2 regions of the Solibacillus sp. iso_87 genome follow, and region 1 is predicted to be linked to the other one. Evidence: riboswitches for the same ligand, from Rfam matches in the RefSeq annotation. Region 1 holds a riboswitch; the other holds the start of a gene.

Region 1 (7,521 bases):
ATGGGTTATTGATTGTTTCTTGAGCAATTTGAATCATTGCATCACAGAATGCATCCAATGTTTCTTTTGATTCTGTTTCTGTTGGCTCGATCATAATACCCTCTTCCACGTTTAACGGGAAGTAAACTGTTGGTGGATGGTAGCCAAAGTCAAGAAGACGTTTAGCGATATCCAATGTACGAACACCTAATTTTTTCTGACGGCGGCCTGATAGCACGAATTCATGCTTACAGTGACGGTCGTACGGTAAATCAAAGTGCTCTTCCAAACGGCGCATCATGTAGTTTGCGTTTAGTACAGCGTATTCTGTTACAGCCTTTAAGCCATCTGGACCCATTGAACGGATATACGTATATGCACGGACATTAATGCCGAAGTTTCCGTAGTAAGGTTTCACACGACCGATTGATTGTGGACGGTTGTAATCGAAGTGGAATGTACCATCTTCTTTTTTCACTAATACTGGTTTAGGCAGGAATGGGATTAAATCCGCTTTTACCCCTACTGGACCTGAACCCGGACCACCGCCACCATGTGGACCTGTAAATGTTTTGTGTAAGTTTAAGTGAACACAGTCAAAGCCCATGTCGCCAGGACGTGCTTTACTCATAACAGCGTTTAAGTTCGCGCCGTCATAGTAAACTTTACCGCCGACACCGTGCACGATTTCAGCCATTTCTAAAATGTTTTCTTCGAATAAGCCTAAAGTGTTCGGGTTTGTCAGCATAAGCGCTGCTGTATCAGGACCGACAACACGGCGTAAATCTTCAAGATCAACTAAGCCGTCTTCACCTGATTTGATTGTAATTGTTTCAAAACCTGCAACTGTAGCAGAAGCCGGGTTTGTACCGTGAGCTGAATCCGGTACAATTACTTTGTTACGGTGACCTTCACCATTTGCCTCATGGAATGCACGGATCATCATTAATGCTGTCCATTCACCATGTGCGCCTGCTGCTGGCTGTAATGTTACTTCATCCATACCTGTAATTTCCTGAAGGGATGTTTGCAGGTCATATAATAATTCCATTGCACCTTGCACTGTCGACTCGTCTTGTAATGGGTGAACATTGGCAAAACCAGCATAGCGTGCAACCGTTTCATTGATTTTCGGATTGTATTTCATCGTACATGAACCAAGTGGGTAGAAGCCTGAATCCACACCATGATTACGTTTTGAAAGTGCTGTATAGTGACGCATAATATCTAATTCTGCAACTTCCGGCAGTTCAGCCGCTTCTTGACGTACTAACTCTTTTGGCAGAAGTTCTTCGAGATCAAAATCAGGAACATCCAATGGCTCTAAGTTATAGCCGACACGACCTGGTTTTGTAATTTCGAAAATGAGTGATTGGTTTTCGTTATGCATTGTAAGCCCCCATTTCTGCAACTAATTGCTCGATTTCTTCTTTTGTACGGATTTCCGTAACAGCAATGAGTGCATGATTTTCTAATTCCGGATAAACACGACCTAAGTCAAAGCCACCGATAATGCCTTTTTCGATTAATGCTTTGTTTAGCTCTGTCACATTATGTTTTGTATTAACTACGATTTCGTTAAAGTGAGCGCCTTGATAAGCAACTTCAAAACCAGCTGCTTCAAATGCATTTTTGGCAAAGCGTGTTTTTACGATATTTTGTTTCGCCATTTCCTGCATACCTTGTTTTCCAAGGGCTGTCATTGCAACTGAAGAAGCAAGTGCCAGTAACGCCTGGTTAGAACAAATATTAGATGTCGCTTTGTCACGACGGATGTGCTGCTCACGAGCTTGTAATGTTAATACATAACCACGACGTCCATCTTGGTCAACTGTTTCCCCAACAAGACGGCCCGGTACTTTACGCATTAACTTATTCGTTACCGCAAAATAACCACAGTGTGGACCACCGAATGCTTCAGCAATACCGAATACTTGTGCGTCCCCAACTGTAATATCTGCCCCTAATTTTCCAGGAGGTGTTAAAACGCCAAGAGCTAACGGGTTTGCAGATACGATAAACAATCCTTTTGCATCATGTGTAATGTCTGCAAGCGGCTGTAGGTTTTCAACTTGACCAAAGAAGTTAGGATATTGAACGATAACACCGGCAGTTTGATCATCGATTAAGCCTTTAAGTGCTTCAATGTCTGTCACACCGTCTTTTGTAGGAATTGTAACGACTTCAATTGATTGTCCTGTTGCATACATTTTCACAACATCTTGATATTCCGGATGTACAGCTCCTGAAACAAGTAACTTACCGCGACGTGTATGACCTGCTGCAAGCATACCTGCTTCTGCCAATGCCGTACCGCCATCATACATAGAAGAGTTTGCAATATCCATGCCTGTCAGTTCTGCGATCATTGTTTGGAACTCAAAAATCGCTTGAAGTTCGCCTTGAGAAATTTCCGGCTGGTATGGTGTATACGCTGTATAAAACTCTGAACGTGAAATAACGTGATCAACAATTACCGGTTTATAGTGATTGTAGACACCAGCACCTAAAAACGATACATTGGTTGCTGTATCTTTATTTTTTGAAGCGAGTTGTGCCAGTTCCTTCATTAAAGCGGCTTCTGACTTCGCAGGTTTAATATTGTAGCTTCCTTGGAAGCGAACTTTCTCAGGAATATCCTCGAATAGCTCATCAATTGTCGCAACCCCGATATGGTCTAACATTTCTTGTTTATCTTGTTCCGTCATTGGTAAATAACGATGTTTCATTGTTAACCCTCTTTTCAAAAGTTTTATCCCGTTATTAACGGGTAGGAATTTATCTTCTTCTAAAGGCAGCAGAACTATCAATCAAGGGGATGAATACCCCCACTGGTTAAATTTTTACTTTATTTTGCACGCTTGTAAAATGGAGTTTCTACTACAACTGCTTTTGCTCTATTTTTTCGTACTTCGATTTCTAATTCAGTTCCAACTTCTGTGAATTTTGTGTCAATTATAGCTAAGCCGATATTGCGCTTTGTCATCGGTGACTGAGTACCTGTTGTTACAAAGCCAATCTCTTCACCATCTTTAAACACTTTATAACCGTGACGAGGAATACCTTTATCAATCATCTCGATGCCTACAGATTTACGTGTTAAGCCATTTTCTTTTTGGTCAATTAATGCTTGCTGACCGATAAATTGCGGATCTTTCGCTAATTTCACCGCAAAGCCAATGCCTGCTTCCAGTGGTGAAATATCCTTTGAAATCTCTTGGCCATATAATGGTAAGCAAGCTTCAAAGCGGAGTGTATCACGTGCTCCTAAACCGGCAGCTACTACACCTTTGTCATTTCCAGCTTCCAAAATTTTGTTCCAAAGATCAACAATTGCTGCTGGTGCACCGTAAATTTCAAATCCGTCTTCCCCTGTATAGCCAGAGCGAGAAACAAGAACCGAATGACCGCCTACATCCACATTGTCCTGGAATTTAAAATATTTAATTGCCGTTAAGTCTGTTGCTGTTAATGTTTGCAGAACTTCCTGAGATAATGGTCCTTGCAATGCGATTTGAGCATAGTCATCTGACATATTTGTCACTTTGACATCCCCTTCGACATGCTTCTGTAACCATTCAAAGTCCTTTTCAATATTCGCTGCATTAACACATAGTAAATAAAGGTTATCTTCCAAACGGTATGTCAGTAAATCGTCAACAACACCGCCATCTTCATAGCATAGTGCACTGTATTGTGCGCCGCCGACTGCAATTTTAGAAATATCGTTGGAAAGCATTTTTTGTAGATAAACTAGTGCATCTGGACCTTCTACGATAATTTCCCCCATATGGGATACATCAAAAAGTCCTGCACGGTTACGTACCGCATCATGTTCATCTTTAATCGAAGAAAATTGTACAGGCAACTCCCAGCCGCCAAAATCAACTGTTTTCCCACCATACTTTGCATATTCATCAAAAAGTGGTGTGCGCTTTAGCTTTAAATCATTTGTCATGTTCATTTCCTCCTTTAGTTATGTATGTTCGTTTTGGTTTGCAAAGGGGGAATCAACATTACACCTATCAAAGTGTATATCTATCTTTTTATTAGAATCATCAGAATATTAAAAGCCGATTTCTCCACAAAAAAAAGACAGACGAATCCCCTTTACCGAGATTCTCTGTCCTTGCACCTGAAAGTTACACCCAAATTTGATCCACTATCACAATTTAGGCTTTCCCCGTTGGTGGCTGTTCGCAACAATAGCTATTACAGCACTCTCCAGAGTTGCGTCCAATACGAGTCTTTTTGCCTGAGAGATTCATAGCATAGCTATTTGCTCCTTCGGCGACGTGACATCACGTTCTCTCCCCGTACCATCATCCGCGTTAGATTATTTACTTCATGTAATTGCTCTTCTTAGCAATATCCTAACATTGAATATAATGCAAACGCAATCTTTTTTTAATTTTATTCAAAATACGAACATTAAACATAATTATACAGCTATTATTCGCCTTTAAGACGTTTCACTTGAAAGCCGATGTACTCAACAATTTGTCTTAATGTTCTCCCAGCTGTCAATACTTGTATATGACCAGCCAGTCGATAATTCTTTCTGCGTTGGTGATACAGATTTTCCAATTCTTGCTCCGTTGACGATTGAACAATGGGACGGTTTTTATCATTTCGAATACGCATATAAATATCTTCAAATTTTGCATCAAGAAAAAATACAAGCCCTGTCCGGCGCATAATTTTCCTGTTTTCTTCATTCACGGCTACCCCACCGCCTGTAGCGATAATGCATGCTTCATCACGAAAATTCTTTAAAAATTCCGTCTCGATTTTTCGGAAGTGTGCTTCGCCGTATTTCTCGAAAATTTCAGGAATTGTCATACCCTGCTGTCGTACAATTTCATGATCCATATCGTAATACGGCATTTTTAAGAAAAAACTTAAACGTCTTCCAATCGCACTTTTTCCGCACCCCATAAATCCTACTAAATAAATTTTACGCATGCTGTTCACCTTCTTCTATTACGGACTACTTAATTAATTACGCCTCTACCTATTCTTTCGTTTCTATTTTGCGTCTTAAACAGAAATATTTTTAGGTCAAACCAAATCGCATAAATGCGACATTTTTTCGACTTTGCAAAAAGAAGTCGAATTTTAAGGTAAATTTAGTATATTTATCGTAGCACGAACGTAAATAGATTCCAATGAATTATATACTTTTATTTGCGCAAAATATGCATTTGTATAGAAAACAGCAGCTCCGGAAACTATGAACAATAAAAACACAGCCAGCAAAAATAATGCACCTTTCTCATTTTGAAGGCAATGGTAATACGATGTCTCTTTCTCGCTTTGTTCCATTTTTCATCACTACCCTCATATTCACTTCATTTTCATTAACCGCCAGCTCCCACTTCTCAACAAAAGGCAGCATAATTTCATTTCCTCCTTTATTCGACCTTTTACGCAAATGCTGTTCTGATTTGTCAAAGACAAACAACCGTTCCTCGGGATCATTTAACATTTCCAGTTGCAGCATACTAGAACTGAGCAACCTACCAGATGCGGAATTCATATTGTATTGATGAAGATCATAAACAAACAATTCCCAGTTTACCTCATCTTTCATCATCTCAAGCTGTTGAAGATCCCGAACCCATATAAGGATAAGCAGGCTTATTGCGGTAAAAAGTACAAACACGGTTAACTGAAACAAGCTCTCCAGTAGTGTAAATCCCCGCTCATTTAAAGTTTGCCTCCAATTCATACACACAGTTCCTCTTCCTTTTCATTATTATCATAATGGACACATACTTGGTTTCCATTGTAATTCCATTGAAACTGAACGCCGTCAATGAGCTGAACTCCGGCTGATTGTCCATATCTTTTATATTTCATCGCTCCTATATAAGCTGCTTCTGCAGCATGGGCTTGTACTTTTTGTAAGGCAATTTGCTGTTTCATATTAAATGTGAGCGGAATGATTGTCGAGGAAAGGAAAAATAAAATGACGACTGCTAACAGTGTTTCTACAAGAGTTAGTCCTTCCTGGCTCATGAAAAACCTCCTTTTCCAAAATTCTGGCTTTGCCGATATTAACAGAGTATTGATGGCTTATATTTTCAAAATGGTATGTTAGCCGTCCAAACGCCTGGACATTTCCTCTCGTATTAAATACCAGCCGGTTATGCGGGGTTGATAAATACATGTCAATTGGCCGCGCTATTCGCCGATCGTAAATAATGTGAGAAGTAGACCTATCCATTACTTGTATCCGGTGACAGTTAATAATTTCAAAGCTATGGGACGTTCCGGTCTCAATGGATAGCAATTGGGTCATGCGTATTAACATCTCGTTTTGATTCATCACCTGTTTTTCTGTATATTCCATTAACGGCTTTTGTGAAAAATAGAGAATCGCTGAATTGACGACTAAAAAGATAAAGAGGACGATGAGCATTTCCATTAGGGTAAAACCTTTTTCATCTGTTATAAGTGTTTTAATTTTTTGCCTCATCATTACGTTTAGTCTTCCACCAGTCTAACTTCACCTTCAACTATTTTAATTTCCGTATTATCCGGGCATTTCAAATCCTCTTCCACAATATACCCCTCGTCAGTTAAATCCGTGACCGAAGCCGGATATACATTATTATTCAGTTTATATGCTTCGACTTGTCCTTGAAGCATGAGGATATAAGCATTACAACCTTTTTCATCGATTGATGCAAAGTGCTTTGAAACGTTGGGGATTGTGACCAATATTAAAATGGAGATGATTAATAAAACAACAAGCATCTCTACTAACGTAAATCCTTTTTCATTTTTCATCTATTCCACCTCTTCTTATATAAAATCAATGACATCATACATCGGAATTAAAATACTTAAATACGCAGCAATAACGCAAATAGCAATGATCACAAAAAGCAGCGGCTGAATAATCGCCAGCATTCGTTCAATAATTTTCTGAAGCTTTTCATCCAAAAGCTCACAATATAAAATGAGCTCTCGTCCCAACAAGCCGCTCGCCTCACCATGGGCAATAAAATGCTCAAATTTCGGATAAAAGTAACCGACGATTTCGACCGCACGCTCCAATGAATCGCCAATAAGAATGCGTTCTTGGAGGCTACCAGCAATATAGGCAATGTGCTTTTGGTGGTGTTGGGATTTTAAATGATCGAATGCCTTTTGGAGCGAGAAGCCAGCTAATAATAGATTGCCTAAATGGCGAGCAAACTGCCTCGTAAGAAATAGACGCCAAAAAAGACCGATTAACGGGAGCCTAAACAGTAGATGAAGCTGCAAATCAATTCGTTTCTTACGGATTTGATAAATAAAAAGGGAGAGGACAATTCCGAGAGCAATGCCTACCGCAATAATGTAGTCTGGCATATGGAGGAAAAACTTCGACCACTGAATACTGGCGGACGATTCGCTATGGACGCGGGAAGTAATAACAGAAGACATATTCGGAAGAAAATATGTTCGAAAGGCTAAAAACAGTAATATTAAAAATGTAAATAAAATGAGCGGGTACGACATCACCTTTATTAGTTTCATTTTTGTCTGCTG
Region 2 (7,521 bases), 720 kb from region 1:
TCGGCAAATGCTGAATCTTTCAATGTTATGCCTAGTACGCGTTTTTCATTATTTTCATAAAATTTTATCTTCATTTTATCACCCCCTGTACTATACCCGTAAAAGCAAATTTTGTATAGGCAAATGGTGTTTGGTATAATAATGAAAAATAGGGGGTATGTGATGAAGAGTTGGCAAATCATTTTAACGGGTTTTTTACCTTATGTCATGGCGGTCATTGTCTTTATCGCGTTTTCATTGCCTTCTTTGAATCAAATGATTCCATTCGGAACGGCCGCGGCCATTATTATTTATGTTTTGCCGATTTATTTCTTTGTCGTAATTCCCTGGTATTATGTGCTGTACATTATGCGTAAAAATTACAGCAAACGGGCACTTTACTTAACAAGCTTTATTTTTTGTATTCTGCAGCCAATCGTATTCGGATACTTTATGAAAGCACCGGTCGGCAGCGCGTACTTTTTATTTTTTGTATCACCACCGTTTATAGTTGGCATAATGGTTAGTACATTATGTATTAGCTTGTTCTACAAAGAAGATTTACAGCAAACGACAAATGGAAGGGGAGAGCCGATTGGAATTGACGATTGAATGGCAATACATTACTAAGTCAAAGCAGGAAATCACATGGCGAAGTGAGGCAATTCCTGCAGCGCATGCTTATACGCTCGTACTGGATATGGAAAATACGGGTCGCACAAAAAATATTGTGATGACCGATGAACATGACAGTACATGGACATTAAAAGAGCTGAAAAAATATTTGAAATCTCTTGAAACAGAACCTACCGAAGTGGAAGTGTATTTCGATGGCGGTTTTAATAGAGAGGAAAAGCTGGCCGGTTTAGGGATTGTCGTCTATTATAAACAGAATGGGAAAAACTATCGCTTGCGGACGAACCAACTGGCGGAGTATTTAACATCTAACAATGAAGCGGAATATGCGGCATTAAATCTTGCGGTTGAACAGCTAGAGGAAATGGGTGTCCATCATCAAAAAATAAAGATTTACGGCGATTCTCAAGTCGTGATTAATGAAATGAACGGCGAATGGGCAGTAACCGATAGTGTACTCACAACATGGGCGGATAAAATCGATGCAAAGCTCCAAAAGCTTGGTATTCGACCGGAGTATCAATATATTGACCGCAAACTAAATGGTGAAGCGGATCAGCTTGCTAACCAGGCACTTCAGGAAACCGAAATATACGCGGATATTGATATACGAAAAAGTAAGAAAAGATAGATGAAGGGGGATCTTTATGATTCGTTCTGTTGGCACAGGGAGTTCAAGTTTAAATGATCAGACACGTCCCCGAAATTTACAGCAACAAACTACAGCCTTCCCGAAAATCGGAGAAGAACAAGGAGTCGCACGAGAGCAGGAAAAGCTGCGAACGGATGAGGCCGAAAGAGGACCAATAATGGTTGGGGTCAAACCGAAAGCACAGCTGAAATCCATTTTTGATGAACCAAATGGTGTCGTGAAGCTTAATGCGGATGGTGACAAGTTGGAAGTCAGCAAGCGTGCGATTTCACTCGCCAAAGAAGTACTCTATATTTAAAGAAAAATGCTCCGCCGAGAATATCTCGGCGGAGCTTTCGTTTTAAATTATTGTCGTTTTTCAAAAGCGCGTTCACCAGCAATACCTGGTTGTGTTAATTCGAATGGATTTAAAATAATATCCAACTGCTCAAGCGTGAAATAGTTATACATTAAGCAAAGTTCGCGTACAGATTTGCCGCTATGCAGAGCTTCACGTGCAATTTGACTTGAACGTTCATATCCTAAATGTGGTGCCAGTGCTGTAATAACTCCGATTGAACGCTCTACAAAATCATGCAGACGCGCTTCATTTGCTTCAATGTGATCCAGGCAGTATTTTGTAAATACTGTGAAGCCGTTTGTCATAATTTCGATTGACTGAAGCAGATTAAATACTAGAACTGGTTCCATTACGTTCAGCTCAAATTGTCCGGCTTCAGAAGCAAGTGAGATTGTTACATCGTTACCGATTACTTGGAATGCGATTTGGTTAATGACTTCAGGCATAACCGGATTTACTTTACCAGGCATAATAGAAGAACCTGGTTGACGCTCCGGTAAGCGAATTTCTGCAAATCCGGCTTTTGGACCTGATGCCATTAAGCGTAAGTCATTACAGATTTTTGACATATTCATCATGGCGATTTTTAACATTGATGATACTTCTGCATACGTATCGGTGTTTTGTGTACCGTCGATTAAATTGTCTACTTTTATGAACGGGAATCCACTGTAAGTCGCGATGTTTTCTACTGCCAATTTCATATATTCAGGGTCCGCATTAAGGCCTGTCCCGATAGCAGTTGCTCCGATATTGATTTGCAGCATCGTTTGCTGCGCTTTTTTTATTCGAGCAATGTCACGAGAAACAACGGCAGCGTATGCACCGAATTCCTGGCCTAAACGAACTGGTACAGCATCTTGTAAATGCGTACGACCCATTTTAACGATTGAATCGAATTCTACTGATTTTCTGATAAAACTATCACGCATCATTTCCATCGCCATAATTAGATTATTTAGCGTAGAAACTGTTGCAATATGGATAGCAGATGGGAATGCATCATTTGTTGACTGCGCCATATTGACATGGCTGTTAGGACTAATGATTGAATAAGTACCTTTTTCTTCCCCTAAAATTTCCAGTGCACGGTTTGCGATTACTTCATTGGCATTCATGTTCATTGAAGTGCCTGCTCCGCCCTGAATTGGATCTACAACGAACTGGTCATGTAATAGTCCTGAAATAATGTCATCGGATGCTTGTGCAATTGCATTAGCAATTACTGGATCCAATTTGCCGATAGCGGCATTTGCAAGTGCCGAACTTTTCTTTACGATGGCAAATGCACGAATTAATTCAGGGTGCATTGTCATTTTAGTAATCGGGAAATTTTCTAATGCACGAGTTGTTTGAACGCCGTAATAAACGTCCTTTGGAATTTCTAATGTGCCTAAAAAGTCTTTTTCAATACGTGTACTCATTTGTACAAACCCTCCAAGAGAATGGTGTAATAGTTGGATAAACAACTATATTATACGCCATATTATAATAAAAGCTTACTTGCTGAATTATTAGTTTATTTAATGTTCTCACTTAATATTAAATTAACCCATATTAACAAATATAACGAGGAAAATTTCGTAACTTTTATATTATTTACACGACTAATTAGATAAGGGATGAGGTGATTCAATGAAGAGATGGTTAAGTTACACGCTGGTCGTGGGAATGATTTTGCTCCTTGCAGCATGTAATACGAAAGAAAACGAAACATCATCCGATTCAACTGAACCTGAGCAGGAAGAAAATGACGAAAATAAAGTGGAATATGAATTATTGTTGCATTTAGATTCGATACCTCCTGAGGTCGGTACAAGTATTTCAATCGTGCAGGATGAAAAGCTTTATACTACTTGGGCCGATACTTTTGGTTTCGAATCGGTTCCATCAGTCGATTTTGAAACAGAGGAAGTACTGTTTGTCACAGGATATTCGGACGGCTGTGGAAGAGAAATTGAAAAAATCGAAAAAGATGGGGATACTTTAGTCATTACCTTAAACTATCCTGAAGATATTCGCAGTGAGAAAGACATCGCCTGCACAGAAATTGCTTTGGATAATACGTATGTTGTTAAAATGAAAAAGACAGACACAACGAAAGGTAAGCTGATCGATATCAATCGAACAACATATGAAGAAGATTCAACGGTTCAGGAAAAACTGCAGTAAACGGATACATTAATACGAGGGGCTACCAATTCCTCTATATAAATATTACACTGAAAATATTGAATTTTCGGTGTAATATTTTTTTGGTCAAGAATTTTCTGCAAGAAGAAAACATTATGTTGGGAATAAGGATAAATTGCTATTTATATAATAAATGGCTCTGATTGTCCATTGTAAGACGGGCAAAAAATTGGTAGTATGAATTATCGTACAATAATAGTATTGAACGCGAACTATAGGAAACTGGAAGATGCCAAGGACCTATAGGCAACTAATTGCATACATATCAAGCGTAGATCGTCGTGGATAAAACTACTGACGGGAGCAGTTTCTGGAGAGAGCGCGATAATCCGCGTCGCCGAAGGGTTCACAATCTCAGGCAAAAGGACAGAAGAGTAATGAGAGACGCTTTTCTTTAACATAAGTTGTATGAAACATCCATTGTTTAATGAAAAGCCCTCGATAGATGTCACAGATTTTTTGAAATCTGGACGCGATTTTACAGAGGTGAAATCGATTATTCTTAGACACAGGGACTGACATATTATCAGTCCCTGTTTTAATTCCAGAAAAATTTACTTGATGGACCGCGATGAAATACTTATTATTTTGCGCTGTGAAAACAGACAAAATACTTATCCTTTGGAGGAATCGTTTTGGAACAACAAGAATTAAAGCGCGACCTGAAAAATCGCCACGTTCAGTTAATAGCGATTGGAGGAACAATCGGAACGGGGTTGTTTTTAGGGTCAGGTAAAGCGATCTCACTTGCAGGACCTTCTATTATCTTTGCATACTTGATCGTTGGAATCGCACTATTTTTCGTCATGCGTGCACTTGGCGAATTACTTTTATCAAAAGGCGGCTATGCATCATTTACCGAATTCGCCACTGAATACTTAGGGGATTGGGCAGGCTATATTACCGGCTGGACTTACTGGTTCTGCTGGATTATGACGGCAATGGCGGACATTATCGCGGTCGGTATGTATACGCAGTACTGGTTCGACATCCCGCAATGGGTACCGGCTATCGCATGTTTAGTAGTTTTACTTATTTTGAATTTATTGACTGTCAAACTGTTCGGAGAGCTCGAGTTTTGGTTTGCGTTAATTAAAATCATCACAATTGTTGCATTGATTGCGATAGGCATTGTATTGTTGATCATTGGCTTTGAAACAGATACAGGCAAAGTGGCTGTATCGAATTTATGGGAGCATGGCGGATTATTCCCGAATGGTACATTTGGATTTTTAATGGCATTCCAAATGGTTGTCTTTGCATTCGTAGGAGTTGAATTAGTAGGGGTAGCTGCTGCTGAAACGGCAAACCCGCAAAAAAATATCCCATCTGCTATTAATAAAATTCCTGTTCGTATACTGCTGTTTTATGTAGGGGCATTATTCGTAATTTTAACAATTAACCCTTGGGATACTTTAAGCGCAGCAAGCTCGCCATTCGTTCAGGTTTTCGCATTGGTAGGTATTCCGATTGCAGCAGGTTTAATTAACTTTGTTGTGCTGACATCAGCTGCTTCTGCAGGAAATAGCGGGATGTTCTCAACGAGCCGCATGCTGTTCAGTTTAAGTAATAATAAACAAGCACCGAAAGCTTACGGTAAATTAAACAAAAATGCGGTGCCGCAAAATGGTTTGTTATTTTCTGCGGTCGTAGTTTCGATTGGTGCATTGCTTAGCTACTTCATGCCGGACGATGCATTCAGTATCGTGACAACAATTAGTGCGATTTGTTTTATTTGGGTTTGGAGCATTATTCTGATTTCGCATATCAAATACAAAAAGCGTCATCCGGATCTACATAAAACTTCAATTTTCAAAGCACCTTTAACACCATTCATCAACTATTTAATATTGGCATTCTTCTTGTTTTTACTAATCATTATGGCTATTTCCGAGTCTACGAGAACCTCACTGTTGTTAACACCGTTATGGTTTATACTGCTGTTTGTTCTTTATAAGGTTCGGAAAATATAATTAGGCAAATCCATCATTTATAAAAAACGGAAAACACGCAAATTCAAGGAACCCGTGAATTTGCGTGTTTTTCATATCGTAAATTTTATGTTTTTATTTAACTCCAGTACTGCAGAGCTAGTTGCTGTCCTTGCTGAATTTTTGCCCATTGTTCAGCTTCTGTAAGCTCATTGCCGCCATCGCAGGAAGCGAAACCACATTGGTGTGAAATGAACAAACGATCTTTGTCGATAATTTTAGACGCTTCATCAAGCATTTTAATAATGCGATCTTCATTGTCTAAAGTATTCGTTTTAGAAGATAACAACCCTAATACAATTTCTGCATTCGGTTTATCTTTGAAGACAGCGAGTGCTTCAATAGAACCTGCGCGGTCATCATCCCACTCTAAGAAGAAGCGGTCATAATTCAGTTGCTTTAAGAAGAGGTTAGCGATTTTAACGTAAGAACCACCACCCATATTACGTGAGTCGTAGTTGCCGCGGCAATTATGTGTCCACATTTTTAAACCTAAACGATGGCCCACTTCAATAATTTGATTATTTATCTCAATAAATTCAGTTGCTAACGCTTGAACTTCTTCCTGATTAATTTGTTCGCCCGTAAATGGTGAATTCGGGTTGTCGTCAGCAAAAAGTTGCCATAAGCAATCATCAAATTGTAATATTTCTCCGCCAACTGCTGCATATTCTTCCACAAACTCTATATACGCTTTTGCTAACGCTTGTTTTAATTCATCTTTTGTTTTATAAAATGCATCTGGTCCGAAATTATTCGAAAAAGATAACTCACCTAAAATATGAGAAGGTGACGGGATACATAGTTTTGTCTGGTGATCGCCGGCACTTTTCTTCAGTTTTTTAAAGATTTCGATAAAGTGATGGTTTTTCCCGCTTAGTTCATCCGTAATGCGTAAACCGATGTCTTTGCGTGTTTCGTAGTGAGAATTGCCATCGAAGTCTTTAAAGAAATAACCATGATCTGCGATATAGCGATCGAAACCTTCAATACCCCAGGCAAAATCTAAATGCCATAATGATTTCGAATGCTCGCCATCTGTCACAACCGTAATGTTATGTTCGATTTCTTTTTTTACTATGTCTTGAATTGAAGCAAGCTCAACTTGTTCATAGCCTTCAAAATCTTTATAAAAAGGATATGTAATATCATCACGTTGTTCAATTTGTTTTTTATAATTTAATAATTCATTTTGTCTTAATAGACTGCCTACTATTTGAAATTTTTCACACATGTTCATTTCCTCCTTGGTCCTTCAACTTTTTAAGTTGGATTTATCATACCATTGTGGAGGGTGATATTTGAAACACGTAAAAAATATCAATCGGTATAGTTAAAAACTATAGCGGGAAGATACTTTTAATTCATCTTTGATCGTTTCTTTTAAATAATTGATATAGATTTCAGCGAGTTTAGTAGTATTCACATGTTTATGGACGATATATCCTACTGTCATTGTTTCATCGACTTCCAGAGGCAGGGAGCAAATATTTTTATTCAATTCCTGACTAATGACTCCTGTTGAAATGGTATAGCCATTAAGCCCGATCAATAAATTGAATAGTGTGGCACGGTCACTAACCTTAATATTTTTAGGGCGTGAAATGGTACTTAATATTTCCTCTGAAAAGTAAAAGGAATTAAATTCGCCCTGTTCAAAAGATAAGTACGGGTAGGCATGTAAATCCTTCAACGTAACAGATTTTTGCTGTGCGAGCGGATGTCCTATA

Evidence for each region. Region 1 has a riboswitch for glycine ahead of gcvT (glycine cleavage system aminomethyltransferase GcvT). Riboswitches for the same ligand answer to the same signal wherever they lie in the genome.
Region 2: linked by a shared signal. The riboswitch ahead of AC0VXV_RS08340 (amino acid permease) and the one ahead of gcvT (glycine cleavage system aminomethyltransferase GcvT) in region 1 are both predicted to bind glycine.

The regions. Positions count from the first base shown of each region.
Region 1 covers NZ_CM149656.1:2,404,446-2,411,966, forward strand. Annotated here, with positions in the region: gene gcvPB (aminomethyl-transferring glycine dehydrogenase subunit GcvPB) at 1-1,369, opposite strand, end outside; gene gcvPA (aminomethyl-transferring glycine dehydrogenase subunit GcvPA) at 1,362-2,708, opposite strand; gene gcvT (glycine cleavage system aminomethyltransferase GcvT) at 2,828-3,937, opposite strand; glycine riboswitch at 4,101-4,209, opposite strand; glycine riboswitch at 4,213-4,305, opposite strand; gene AC0VXV_RS12225 (shikimate kinase) at 4,432-4,944, opposite strand; gene comGF (competence type IV pilus minor pilin ComGF) at 5,255-5,710, opposite strand; gene AC0VXV_RS12235 (type II secretion system protein) at 5,707-6,000, opposite strand; gene AC0VXV_RS12240 (prepilin-type N-terminal cleavage/methylation domain-containing protein) at 5,909-6,463, opposite strand; gene comGC (competence type IV pilus major pilin ComGC) at 6,469-6,774, opposite strand; gene comGB (competence type IV pilus assembly protein ComGB) at 6,790-7,521, opposite strand, start outside.
Region 2 covers NZ_CM149656.1:1,686,970-1,694,490, forward strand. Annotated here, with positions in the region: gene pgeF (peptidoglycan editing factor PgeF) at 1-74, opposite strand, end outside; gene AC0VXV_RS08315 (ATPase) at 163-591, shown strand; gene AC0VXV_RS08320 (DUF771 domain-containing protein) at 575-1,246, shown strand; gene AC0VXV_RS08325 (DNA primase) at 1,263-1,565, shown strand; gene aspA (aspartate ammonia-lyase) at 1,613-3,031, opposite strand; gene AC0VXV_RS08335 (dehydrogenase) at 3,243-3,779, shown strand; glycine riboswitch at 4,101-4,180, shown strand; gene AC0VXV_RS08340 (amino acid permease) at 4,436-5,773, shown strand; gene AC0VXV_RS08345 (cobalamin-independent methionine synthase II family protein) at 5,871-7,025, opposite strand; gene AC0VXV_RS08350 (LysR family transcriptional regulator) at 7,125-7,521, opposite strand, start outside.